Linked DNA regions of Cupriavidus metallidurans CH34. The protein of the gene in region 2 interacts with the protein of the main gene of each other region in a pairwise test. Links are inferred from orthologs where the notes say so. Each region holds a gene or a part of one and is shown on either strand. Other genes may lie near its edges.

Region 1 (5,776 bases), 230 kb from region 2 along the record:
GAGACATCCAGAATGACGTTGCCGTTGTCGGTCTTGTAGATGCCGCCTTCCTTGGTCATGCGCAGACGCGGCTGACCGCCTAGTGCCGCCAGGCTACGGGCCACCGCTGCGCGTGCCATCGGGATCACCTCGACCGGCAGCGGAAACGCGCCCATCGTCGGCACCAGCTTGCTGCCGTCGGCAATGCAGACGAATCGGTCCGCCACCGAGGCAACGATCTTCTCGCGCGTCAGCGCACCGCCGCCGCCCTTGATCATCGCGCCCGAGTTGTCGATCTCGTCAGCACCGTCGACATAGACGGGAATGCTGTCGACCTCGTTCAGATCGAGCACATTGAAACCGTGCTGTTGCAAGCGGCGTGTGGAGGCCTCGGAACTCGACACCGCGCCCGAAAAGCGCTCCTTGAACGCCGCCACGGCGTCGATGAAGAGATTGGCGGTGGAGCCGGTGCCCACGCCGAGAACGGCGCCTTCGGGCACTTCCTGCTTCACATAGTCAGCGGCAGCTTGCGCGACCAGCGCCTTGAGTTCATCCTGAGTCATGACTACAGCCAGAAAAGCGTTGGGAAACGCGTAGTGTAGCGGATTGGTTCCCCATCTCCGACGTTTACGCCACGCGCCACGCCGTTACAATGGCCCCTCCCTCCGACGGAACCCAATCATGAACGAGCTTGAACAACTGAGGCAGTTCACCACGGTAGTGGCCGACACCGGCGACTTCCAGTTGATGAAGCAATACAAGCCACAGGACGCGACTACCAATCCGTCGCTGATTTTCAAGGCGGTACAGAAGCCGGAATACCGCCCGCTGCTGGAACAGGCTGTGCGCGATCACCACGGCAATTCGGGGCTCGATGGCGTCATGGACCAGCTCCTGATCGCATTCGGCTGCGAGATCCTGGCCATCGTGCCCGGCCGCGTGTCGACCGAGGTCGACGCCCGTCTGTCGTTCGATACCGAGGCCACCGTTGCCAAGGCGCGCCACCTGATCGGCCTGTACGAGCAACGTGGCGTGGCACGCGAGCGCGTGCTGATCAAGATCGCCTCGACATGGGAAGGCATCCGCGCTGCCGAGGTCCTGCAACGCGAGAACATCCGCTGCAACATGACGCTGCTGTTCTCGCTGGCGCAGGCAGTGGCTTGTGCCGAGGCCGGCGCGCAGCTGATCTCCCCGTTCGTGGGCCGCATTCTCGATTGGTACAAGAAGCAGGCTGGCGAGAAATGGGACCCCGTGGCGAACGGCGGCGAAAACGATCCCGGCGTGCGTTCCGTGCGCCAGATCTATGACTATTACAAGAAGTTCGGCTACGCGACCGAGGTCATGGGTGCCAGTTTCCGCGGCACCGATCAGATCCTGTCGCTGGCAGGCTGCGACCTGCTGACGATCAGTCCGGAACTGCTCGAGCAGCTTGCAGGCGGACAGAGTGCCGTTGCGCTCAAGCTGTCCGTGGAACAGGCACAGGCCGGCAACGTCGCGCGAATCGCCGCAGATGAACCCGCCTTCCGCTGGCAACTCAACGAAGATGCGATGGCAACGGAGAAGCTCTCCGAAGGTATCCGCCTGTTTGCAGCCGATGCGGTGAAATTGGAAAAACTCGTCGGCGAACTGGCCAGTTGAGTCGGGATCGCGGCTCTATCCAACACCTTGGAGGGAGCCGCGGATCCGCAGTCGAACAGTCGTTCAGACTGCCTGCGGCCAGAGCAACGGCAGGCATTCACCCGCCGGCGCGGGCAGGACGATATCCGCCGTCTCGTCCAGTGCTGACGGCTTCGGATTCACCACAATCACACGCGCGCCGTTTTCCTTCGCCACACCCGGCAGCGCCGCCGCCGGATACACCAGCCCCGACGTGCCCACAACCAGGCAGAGGTCACAGGACTCGGCCGCATGGTCGGCGCGGAAACGGGCCACTCGCGGCAGGTCCTCGCCGAACCACACCACGCCAGGACGCATCATCGCACCGCATATCGCGCATCGCGGGGGATCGCCCGGAATCGGCGGCACGGTATCGCAACGACCACAGCCATCAAGCCATTTGTTGGCGAAGAGGTTGCCGTGCAGCTCCACCACCTGCTCGCTACCCGCCTTCTGATGCAGGCCATCGATATTCTGCGTCACTAGCGTCATCGACTTCAGCCGGGCCAGCACCGCAAGCGCATGGTGGGCTGGATTCGGCCGGGCCGCCGCCACCAGCTCGCGCCGGTGCTGATACCACTGCCACACCAGCGCAGGTTGACGCCGGTACGCTTCTTCCGTCGCCAGTTCCTCGGGATCGAAGCGCTCCCATAGGCCGGTCAGCGCATCGCGGAACGTCGGCACACCGGACTCCGCGGAAATCCCGGCACCCGTCAGCACAAAGATCTGACGGGCCTCGGCAACCCAGCCACGCGCCTGCTCAAGGGCGAGGCTATCCATGATCAGCGCGGCAGACGGCGCTGACGCACCGCTTCGTACAGGCACACGCCGCTGGCCACCGACACGTTCAGGCTCTCGACGCCCCCCGCCATCGGAATTGCCACCAGTTCATCGCAAGTCTCGCGCGTCAGGCGGCGCATACCCTCGCCTTCCGCGCCCATGACGATGGCGGTCGGTCCCTTCAGGTCGACGTCGTACAGCGCCTTCTCGGTGCCGTCAGCCGTGCCGATCACCCAGATGCCACGCTCCTGCAGTTCGCGCAGCGTGCGCGCAAGGTTCGTCACCGTGATGTACGGCACGGTTTCGGCCGCGCCGCTGGCAACCTTCGCCACCGTGGCGTTCAGACCCACGCTACGGTCCTTCGGCGCGATCACCGCGTGAGCGCCAGCGCCATCGGCCACGCGCAGGCATGCGCCGAGGTTGTGCGGATCGGTGACGCCGTCGAGCAGGAGCAATAGCGGCGTGCCTTCGATGCCATCCAGGAGTTCGTCGAGGTTGAGCGCAAGCGAGACATCATCGGCCCGCGCCACCACGCCCTGGTGGCGATCCGTGCCGGCCATGCCGCGCAGGCGCTCGGCATCAACCGGATGCAGCGTCACGCCAAGACTCTCCGCCAGGCGGATAAAGTCCTGCATGCGCCGGTCACGGCGATTCGCTTCGATGTAGATATCGGACACGCTCTGCGCGTTCTGGCGCAGGCGTGCGTTGACGGCATGAAAGCCGATCAGGAGTTTGTGTTTGGCCATGGCGCGCATTGTACCCGCCATGGCCAACTTCAAACGCGCCAGATTAGCGCTTGCGGGCCGGCCGCGTGCTCTTGCCGGCGGGCTTGGGCGCGCGCTTGGTCGTCGGCTGCCGTTCGGTCTTCAGATGCGCCGGCTTTGGCTTGGCCGCTCGCTTTGCGGGCTTGCCTGACTGCGCCTTCTTCGCCGACCCGCGGCCATGCGGCGCATGCCCGACATGGGCGTCGCGCGGCTTGAGCGGCGTGATGACCGCCTCGAACACCGGTTGCTCTTCGATCACACGGTCGAGCGTTTCGTCGAACGATTCTTCCGGCTTCGAAGTGCCACCGAGCAACGCGGCAAGCTGGCGTCCCTTCTTGCGCGCCGGCACCGCGTGGGCAGCCGGCACCCGCGGCTGCTCGGGCACGCCGGCCCGGGCGCGCAGCGTCTTGGCGGACGGCTCCTGCACCAGACGGAAGTCGATCTTGCGGGCATCGAGGTCGACGCGCGACACCTGCACGCGCACGCGATCGGTGAGCCGATAGCGGATACCAGTCCGCTCGCCACGCAGTTCGTTGCGCGCCTCGTCGTACTGGAAATAGTCACTACCCAGTTCCGTCACGTGCACAAGGCCTTCCACATACAGCTCGTCGAGCTGCACGAAGATGCCGAACGACGTCACCGCGCTGATCGTGCCAGCGAAATCGCTGCCCAGCTTGTCGCGCATGAAGTAGCACTTGAGCCAGGCCTCCACGTCGCGCGATGCCTCGTCGGCACGACGCTCGTTGGCCGAGCAGTGCAACCCCAGTTCGTCCCAGACGCCCTCGTCGCGCTTCGCGCGCGCGGCAACGTTCTCGGCACGCTTCTCGGCATCGGCGGCCTGCATCCGGCGCGCTTTCGGCGAGATCTGCGTATTGAGCTCCGTCCCCTGGATAAAGGCCGGCCGATACTTCGTGTGCGCGAGGATCGCCTTGATCGAACGATGCACGAGCAAGTCCGGATAGCGGCGGATCGGGCTGGTGAAGTGCGCGTACGCCTCGTAGGCCAAGCCGAAGTGGCCGATATTGTCCGGGCTGTAGACCGCCTGCTGCATCGAACGCAGCAGCATCGTCTGCAACATCGGCGCATCGGGACGCGACTTGATCTTGTCCATGACCTCGGCATAGTCCGAGGCCTGCGGCTTGTCGCCACCGCCAAGCGACAGCCCAGCGGTCTTCAGGAACTCGCGCAGATTCTTGAGCTTCTCTTCGCTCGGACCCGCGTGAATCCGGTACAGCGCCGGATGCTTGAATCGCTCGAGGAAGTCGGCCGCGCAGACGTTAGCCGTCAACATGCACTCTTCGATCAGACGGTGCGCGTCGTTGCGAGTGCGCGGCAAGATCTGCTCGATCTTGCCCTGCGCGTTGCAGACGATATAGGTTTCGGTGGTGTCGAAGTCGATCGCGCCACGGGCACGGCGAGCCTTGAGCAGAACCTGGAACAGCTCATACAGGTTCTGCAGATGCGGCACCAGCTCCGCGCGCTTGTGGGCCTCGGGCCCCTTGGTATTCGACAGAACCGACCAGACCTCGTTGTAGGTCAGGCGTGCCGCGGAGTGCATCACCGCCGGATAGAACTGGTAGCCCTTGAGTTCGCCCTTGGCCGTGATCACCGCGTCGCAAACCATGCACAGACGGTCGACGTTCGGGTTCAGCGAGCAGAGGCCATTCGACAGCTTCTCCGGCAGCATCGGAATCACGCGGCGCGGGAAGTAAACCGACGTGGCGCGATCCAGCGCATCGGCATCGAGCGGCGTACCCGGCCGCACGTAGTGCGACACGTCGGCGATCGCCACGATCAGACGCCAGCCCTTTGCACGGCCGATCTTGACCTGCTCGCAATAGACGGCATCGTCGAAGTCGCGCGCATCCTCGCCATCGATCGTGACCAGCGGAATGTCGCGCAGGTCGATGCGATGATCGAGGTCGGCCTGACGCACCTCATCGGGCAACCCCTGTGCTTCCTTGACGGCAGCGGGCGAGAACTGATGCGGCACGCCATACTTGCGCACGGCAATCTCGATCTCCATGCCGGGATCGTCGATATCGCCAATCACCTCGACCACGCGGCCCACCGGCTGCACGTAGCGATCAGGCCATTCCATCAGTTCGACGCTGACCACCTGCCCCACGCGCGCCTTGCCTTGGGCCTTGGGCGGAATCAGGATGTCCTGGCCAATGCGCTTGTCTTCCGGCGCCACCACAAGCACGCCATTTTCGGACAGCAGTCGGCCGATCACGAAGCGATTGGCACGCTCCACGATCTCAACGATCTGCCCTTCCGGACGGCCGCGTCGGTCATAGCCAACCACGCGCACCTGCGCGCGATCGTTGTGCATCGCCTTCTGCAGCTCGCGCTCGGGCAGGAAGATATCGTCCTCGCCGTCGTCGCGAATCAGGAAGCCGAAGCCGTCCCGATGGCCCTGCACGCGGCCAAGCACGAAATTGGGTTGATGGGCCAGCTCATAGCGGCCCTTGCGATTGAGTTCGATCTGGCCGTCGCGTTCCATCGCGGCGAGCCGTTTCTGAAAGCCGTCATGCTCTTTGCGCGTGACGGCCAGGGCCTTGGCGATATCGCCGGCCGACAGGGGCGACCCCGAA
Region 2 (5,766 bases):
TTGGAGTTCTTCCGCACTGCGTCCGCGCATCAATGCCTCGGCCTGTGCAAAGCAGTTGGCCAGCAGCTTGACGTGATGTCCCGGCAGTTCGCGCGGCGGCACCAGCGGCGCGACGAAATCGACCGGCACGATCTGTGAGCCCTGGTGGATCATCTGGAAGTAGGCGTGCTGGCCGTTGGTGCCAGCCGTGCCCCAGACCACTGGCGCGGTATCCGCGTCCACCGGACGGCCATCGAGCTGGACCGACTTGCCGTTGCTCTCCATCTCGAGTTGCTGGAGGAACGCCGGAAACAGTTCGAGCGAGGTCGAATAGGGCGCCATGCAGCTCGTCGGCATGTCGTGGAAATTGCGATACCAGATGCCCAGCATCGCCATCACCACCGGCATGTTTTGGGCGAGCGGTGCAGTGCGGAAATGATCGTCCATCGCGCGGGCCCCGAGCAGCAGGTCCTCGAAGGCGTCGAAGCCGACGGCCAGCGCAATCGACAGGCCGACCGACGACCACAGCGAGAACCGGCCACCGATCCAATCCCAGAACTCGAACATGTTGTTCGGGTCGATGCCGAAATCGACCACCGCGTCGCGATTGGTCGACACGGCGACGAAGTGCCGCGCGAGCTGATTCTCGGCCACGCCGTGGCGCAGGAACCAGTCCCGCATGCTGCAGGCGTTGGCCATGGTTTCGAGCGTGGTGAACGTCTTCGAACAGACGATCGCTAGCGTGCGTGCTGGATCCAGGCGCTGGAGCGTTTCGGCAAGCTCGGTGCCATCCACATTCGAAACGAAGTGCACACGCGGTCCGCGCGGGTCGGCCAGATGCGCCAGGGCGCGGCATACCATGCGCGGGCCCAGGTCAGAGCCGCCGATGCCGATGTTGACAATGTCGGTGATCCCCTGGCCCGTGGAGCCGGTCCAAACGCCACTGCGCACGCGGCCGGCAAACTCGCGCATCCGGCGGAGTACATCGTGGATGGCGGGCATGACCGATGCGCCGTCGACCTTGAACGGCGCGTCGGGCAGGGCGCGTAGCGCGACGTGCAACGCGGCACGATCTTCGGTGGCGTTGATATGTTCGCCAGCGAACATGGCGTCGCGGCGCGCCGGCACGCCGGCTTCCTCGGCAAGCTTCATCAGCAGCGCAAGGGTCTCGCCGGTGATGCGGTTCTTCGAGTAATCCAGATACAGGCCAGAGGCTTCCAGCGAGAAGGCATCGACCCGTTGGGCAGCCCCGGCTTCGGCGAACCACTGCTGCATCGGCGTCTCGCGGACGACGTCATGGTGTTGGCGAAGGGCGTTCCAGGCTTGGAGGTCAGTCGGCATTCGTTCTTGGGGGGAAATCGGGCACGAACGCCCGCACGAGGCAGGCGCCAGCAAGTATATCGTCAGAATGTGATCGCAAATTCCGGAAGTGGCAGCAAAAAGTAACGAGGCTTGCGGGATTGACGGTTTCCGACGTCGGGATGTCGTTACCTTAGCAGAGGGTGCCAACGCCCCCTATCGGCAATTGTCCGACGCGTGCCGCGCCGCGCGCATCACCTGAGATCACCTGGACGGCGTCTGGCGTGATTCGCGCGGCATTGTTGGTGGCGTTGGCGGGACGTCACGCGCCGCCACCGCGCAGCAACGCGTTGAAAATATCCCGGGCGGGAAGATAGAGCTCGCTGGCAGTCATGCCAGCCGGGCCCGTGCCCGACGCTACTAGCCTGTCGGCGGCGCGGCCGTGAATCCAGACCGCCGCGCGCGCGGCTGCGACGATCGGCATGCCCTGGGCGATCAGGGCGCCGATCATTCCGGCCAGGACATCACCGGTGCCCGCGGTGGAGAGCGCGGCATTGCCGGTTGGATTGATCGCGGGCGGCGCGCCGTCTGGGGACGCGATCACGCTCCCGGAGCCCTTGAGTACGATCGTGGCCTGCCACCGCGTGGCCAGCGCGGTGGCGGCCGCCAGCCGGTTGCGCTGGATATCGGCCACGGTGCTGCCCAGCAGTCGCGCGGCCTCAAGCGGGTGGGGCGTCATCACGTGTGCCACGCCGCTTTCGACAAGTTGCTGGGCCAGCGTGCCATCGGTAGCCAGCAGGTTGAGCGCATCCGCATCGAGCACCAGCGGTGCGGCTGTCGCCGCGTTGGCGCAGATATCGATCAATTGCGTCAGTTGCTTGCGCGCGGAGGCACCCGTGCCCATCCCGGGGCCGACCACGTAGGCGGACATCGCGCCGGGCGAAAGCTCCGTCACGGCGTGCAGCATCAACTCCGGATGGACCGGGTCGATGGCGGGTGCCGGTTGCGCGAGGAATCCCACATGGACACGACCGGCGCCCAGATATAGGGCGGCGCGCGCGCCAAGCAATGGGGCCCCGGTCATTCCATGGCTGCCACCGATCACTGCCAGGCTGCCGAAGCTGCCTTTGTTATCCGCGTGCTCACGTCGCGGCAGCGAATGGGAAAAACCCGGCGGCTGATTGACCACCGCCACGGGATGTTCGGCTGGCGGATAGTCGAGCCCGAGTGGTGCGATATCGACCTCGCCAGCGCAATCGCGGCCATCCAGGGTCAGCAGGCCCGGCTTGGCAGCCAGGAACGTCAGCGTGCGTTGTGCCCGGACCGCCGGGTTGCCGGCGCCGGTGTCGGCGAACAATCCGCTCGGGATATCGAGCGAGAATACCGGCAGGTGCGAGTTATTGAGATGATCAATCCAACGCGCCATATTGCCGTCGGCCGCACGGTTGAGTCCGATCCCCAGCAATCCATCAACGATTGCCGCGCATCCATTCGGCCAGGGAGGAATCCCGGTATCGGCATCGTTGGGCAGCGCCAGGAGCGGCACGCCGGCGGCGCGGGCCTCGAGCCAGGCGCGGGCCGCATCGGCGGGCAGCAGGTCGGCTTCGCCGATCAGCCAGGTTTCCACGAGCCGTCCGCGCTGATGCAGGCGCAGGGCGGCGACCAGCGCGTCGCCGCCGTTGTTGCCAGGGCCAGCCAGGCAGAGGATGCGGCCATTCGGCACCCATGCGTGCAGCCAGTCCGCTGCCGCAGCGCCCGCGCGGGACATCAACGTGAAAGGCGGGGTCGCGGCCAGCCCGGCGTGCTCCACGCGACGGATCGTCGTCAGGTCGTAAAGCGGCGTAACGTCCGTGCCGGCGGGATCCAGCGCGATGCGGTCCGGCGTCGCGTCGGGGTCCGGGGATGTCGAAGGCGAGACAGTCGTGCTCATATCGGTATCAGGCGGGGCCCAGCCGGTAACGTTCGGGTGTCAGCCCATCCATGTCGATGGCTGGCCCGTCGCCTTGGCCGGCGCTCGCGGCGATCTGGTCCGCGGCAATTTTGCCCGATCCGCAGCTCATCGCCCAGCCCGTCGAGCCATGGCCGAGGTTCAGAAACAGGCCCGGCACGCGGGTGGCGCCGATCAGGGGCGGGCCGTCAGGCAGCATCGGTCGCGCTCCGGCCCAGAGCGTGGCGGCATTGTAGTGCCCGGCTACCGGAAACCAGTCGCGCGCGACCTTGATCAGGGTTTGCAACGCGGCCGGCCGCAGATCGAGCTTGCGCGATCCAAGCTCCGCGGTGCCCGCCACGCGCAGTCGATTGCCCATGCGCGTGATGGCCACCTTGAACGATTCGTCCATCAGGGCGCCTAGCGGCGCCTGTAGTTCGTCCGTCACCATGACCGTGGCCGAGTAACCCTTGACCGGGTAGAGCGGCAGGCGCAGCCCCAGCGGGCGCAGCAGCGTCTCGCTGCCAACGCCGGCGGCAAGCAGCACGCGGTCCGCATCGAGCACTTCCCGGGCATGGCCACGGAGCGCGGCGAGTTCGACTGTCAGGCGGCCGTCCGTCCTGCGCAACCGGGCAACTTCGGTCTGGAAGCGAAACCGCACCCCCGCGGCTTCCGCGTGCTGGTGCAGTCTGCGCACGAAGATCGGGCAATTGCCGGATTCATCCTCCGGAAGGTGCAGGCCGCCAGCTAGTGGCGTGTCGTCGGTCAGGCCGGGTTCGATACGCCGGCAACCGGCGGCGTCGATGAGCTGATGCGGGACGTTGTTCTCGCGCAGCAGCGCCAATGCAGGCGATGCGAGATCAAGGTCGCGCTGTGTGCGAAACAGTTGCAGGTAGCCACGTGATTGCTCGTACTCGATCTCGAGCGCCGAGCGAAGCTCGTGCAGACAGGCGCGGCTGTAGAACGCCACACGCTGCATCCGCAGCTTGTTGGTGCGATAGCTTTCGGGGTTGCATTCGCGCAGCCAGCGCACGATCCAGCGCCACATCGCGGGGTCGACGCTTGGGCGGAACACGACCGGCGAGGCGTGCTGGAACAGTGAGCGCACAATCTTGCCGGGCATCCCGGGCGCCGCCCAGGGTGTGACGTAGCCGGGGGCGATCATGCCCGCGTTGCCAAAGCTGGCTTCCTGCGCGGGGGCGCCGCGTCGCTCCAGTACAGTGACTTCGAAGCCGGCCTGGCGCAGGTACCAGGCCGAGCAGACGCCGATTGCGCCGGCGCCGATGATGATCACGTGCATCCGCTAGCTTTGCCCCCTTCAGGATGAAGTGCCGCTATTTGAGCTCCTTCGCCATGACCACGTCTGGCAGCCATGTCACCACGCTGGGCCACACGGTGATGATGCCGATCGCCAGCACCATCATCATGAAGAACGGCAACGACACCCTGGCGATGTAGTTGCTGTCCTTGCCGGTCATGCTCTGGAGCACGAACAAGTTGAATCCGACGGGTGGCGTGACCTCGGCGATTTCCACCAGCAGCACGATGAAGATGCCAAACCATACCAGATCGAAGCCGGCGGCCTGTACCATCGGCAGGACGGTGGCCGTGGTCAGCGCGATCATCGAGATGCCGTCGAGTGCCGTGCCGAGCAGGATATAGATGATGGTCAGGACGGCGATCAGCGCCCACGGCGACAGGTGCAGCGCCGCCACCCATTCGGCCAGTGCGCGCGGAATGCCGGTGAAACTCATCGTGACCGACAGAAATGACGTCGCCCCGAGCACGAACATGATCATCGCGGTCAGCCGGGTGGCCGACATCAGGCTCTCCCAGAATGCCTTGCGCGTCAGCGAGCCGCCTGCCCAGGCCAGCGCGAGCGATGCCACCACGCCATACGCGGCAGCCTCGGTAGCCGTCGAGTACCCGGCCATCATGATCCACGTGATGAACGCGATCAGGATGATGCAGGGCATGAGCTGCCGGATCGACGCGAGCCGGGCCGACCAGCCGAACGTCTCGGCCGCAGGGGTCTTCTCAGGATTCATCAGCGCCCAGACCACGATGTATCCCGAAAACAGGATCATCAGTAACAGGCCCGGCAGGAACCCGGCGAGGAACACGCGGATGATGGAGACGTCGGCGGACACCGCATACACGACCATCGTGATCGATGGCGGGATCAGAATGCCCAGCGTGCCCGCCGTCGACAGCGAGCCGAGTGTGATGCGCTCGTCGTAGCCGCGTCGGGTCAGTTCGGGCAGTGCCGACTTGGCGATCGTGGCGCAGGTGGCCGCCGACGACCCCGACACCGAACCGAAGATGCCGCAGCCGAGAATGTTGACGTGCATGAGACGGCCCGGCAGCCAGTTGAGCCACGGGGAGAGGCCATTGAACATCTGCTCGGAGAGCTTGGTGCGGAACAGGATTTCTCCCATCCACACGAACAGGGGCAGCGATGCCAGCGTGTAGGAGGCACTGGACGACCACCAGGAGTTGGCCAGGTTAACCAGCGCGTCGTGGTCGGAGAAGATCACCAGGCCGACCCACGAGGTCACGGC

What was found. Proteins that work in one complex are often made in the same cells at the same time.
Region 1: the proteins of RMET_RS09405 (region 2) and rlmB interact in binary tests that used the Escherichia coli proteins (3 or more experiments, as listed by UniProt). The link is inferred for Cupriavidus metallidurans CH34 from one-to-one orthologs.

Annotation. Positions count from the first base shown.
Region 1 is NC_007973.1:2,267,541-2,273,316, forward strand. Bases 1,290-4,233 are described here. They hold rlmB (23S rRNA (guanosine(2251)-2'-O)-methyltransferase RlmB), read right to left. Parts: upstream 3,162-4,233; coding sequence 2,418-3,161; downstream 1,290-2,417. Other genes in these bases: tal (transaldolase), read left to right, coding at 1,290-1,617; RMET_RS10460 (SIR2 family NAD-dependent protein deacylase), read right to left, coding at 1,681-2,415; rnr (ribonuclease R), read right to left, coding at 3,205-4,233. In the rest of the region: ribose-5-phosphate isomerase RpiA, read right to left, coding at 1-542; more of tal, read left to right, coding at 661-1,289; more of rnr, read right to left, coding at 4,234-5,776. UniProt on the Escherichia coli protein: Specifically methylates the ribose of guanosine 2251 in 23S rRNA.
Region 2 is NC_007973.1:2,036,620-2,042,385, reverse strand. The notes cover bases 905-3,838. They hold RMET_RS09405 (bifunctional ADP-dependent NAD(P)H-hydrate dehydratase/NAD(P)H-hydrate epimerase), read right to left. Parts: upstream 3,209-3,838; coding sequence 1,601-3,208; downstream 905-1,600. Other genes in these bases: RMET_RS09400 (D-amino acid dehydrogenase), read right to left, coding at 3,216-3,838; pgi (glucose-6-phosphate isomerase), read right to left, coding at 905-1,320. Outside these bases: more of pgi, read right to left, coding at 1-904; more of RMET_RS09400, read right to left, coding at 3,839-4,505; RMET_RS09395 (TRAP transporter large permease), read right to left, coding at 4,540-5,766. UniProt on the Escherichia coli protein: Bifunctional enzyme that catalyzes the epimerization of the S- and R-forms of NAD(P)HX and the dehydration of the S-form of NAD(P)HX at the expense of ADP, which is converted to AMP.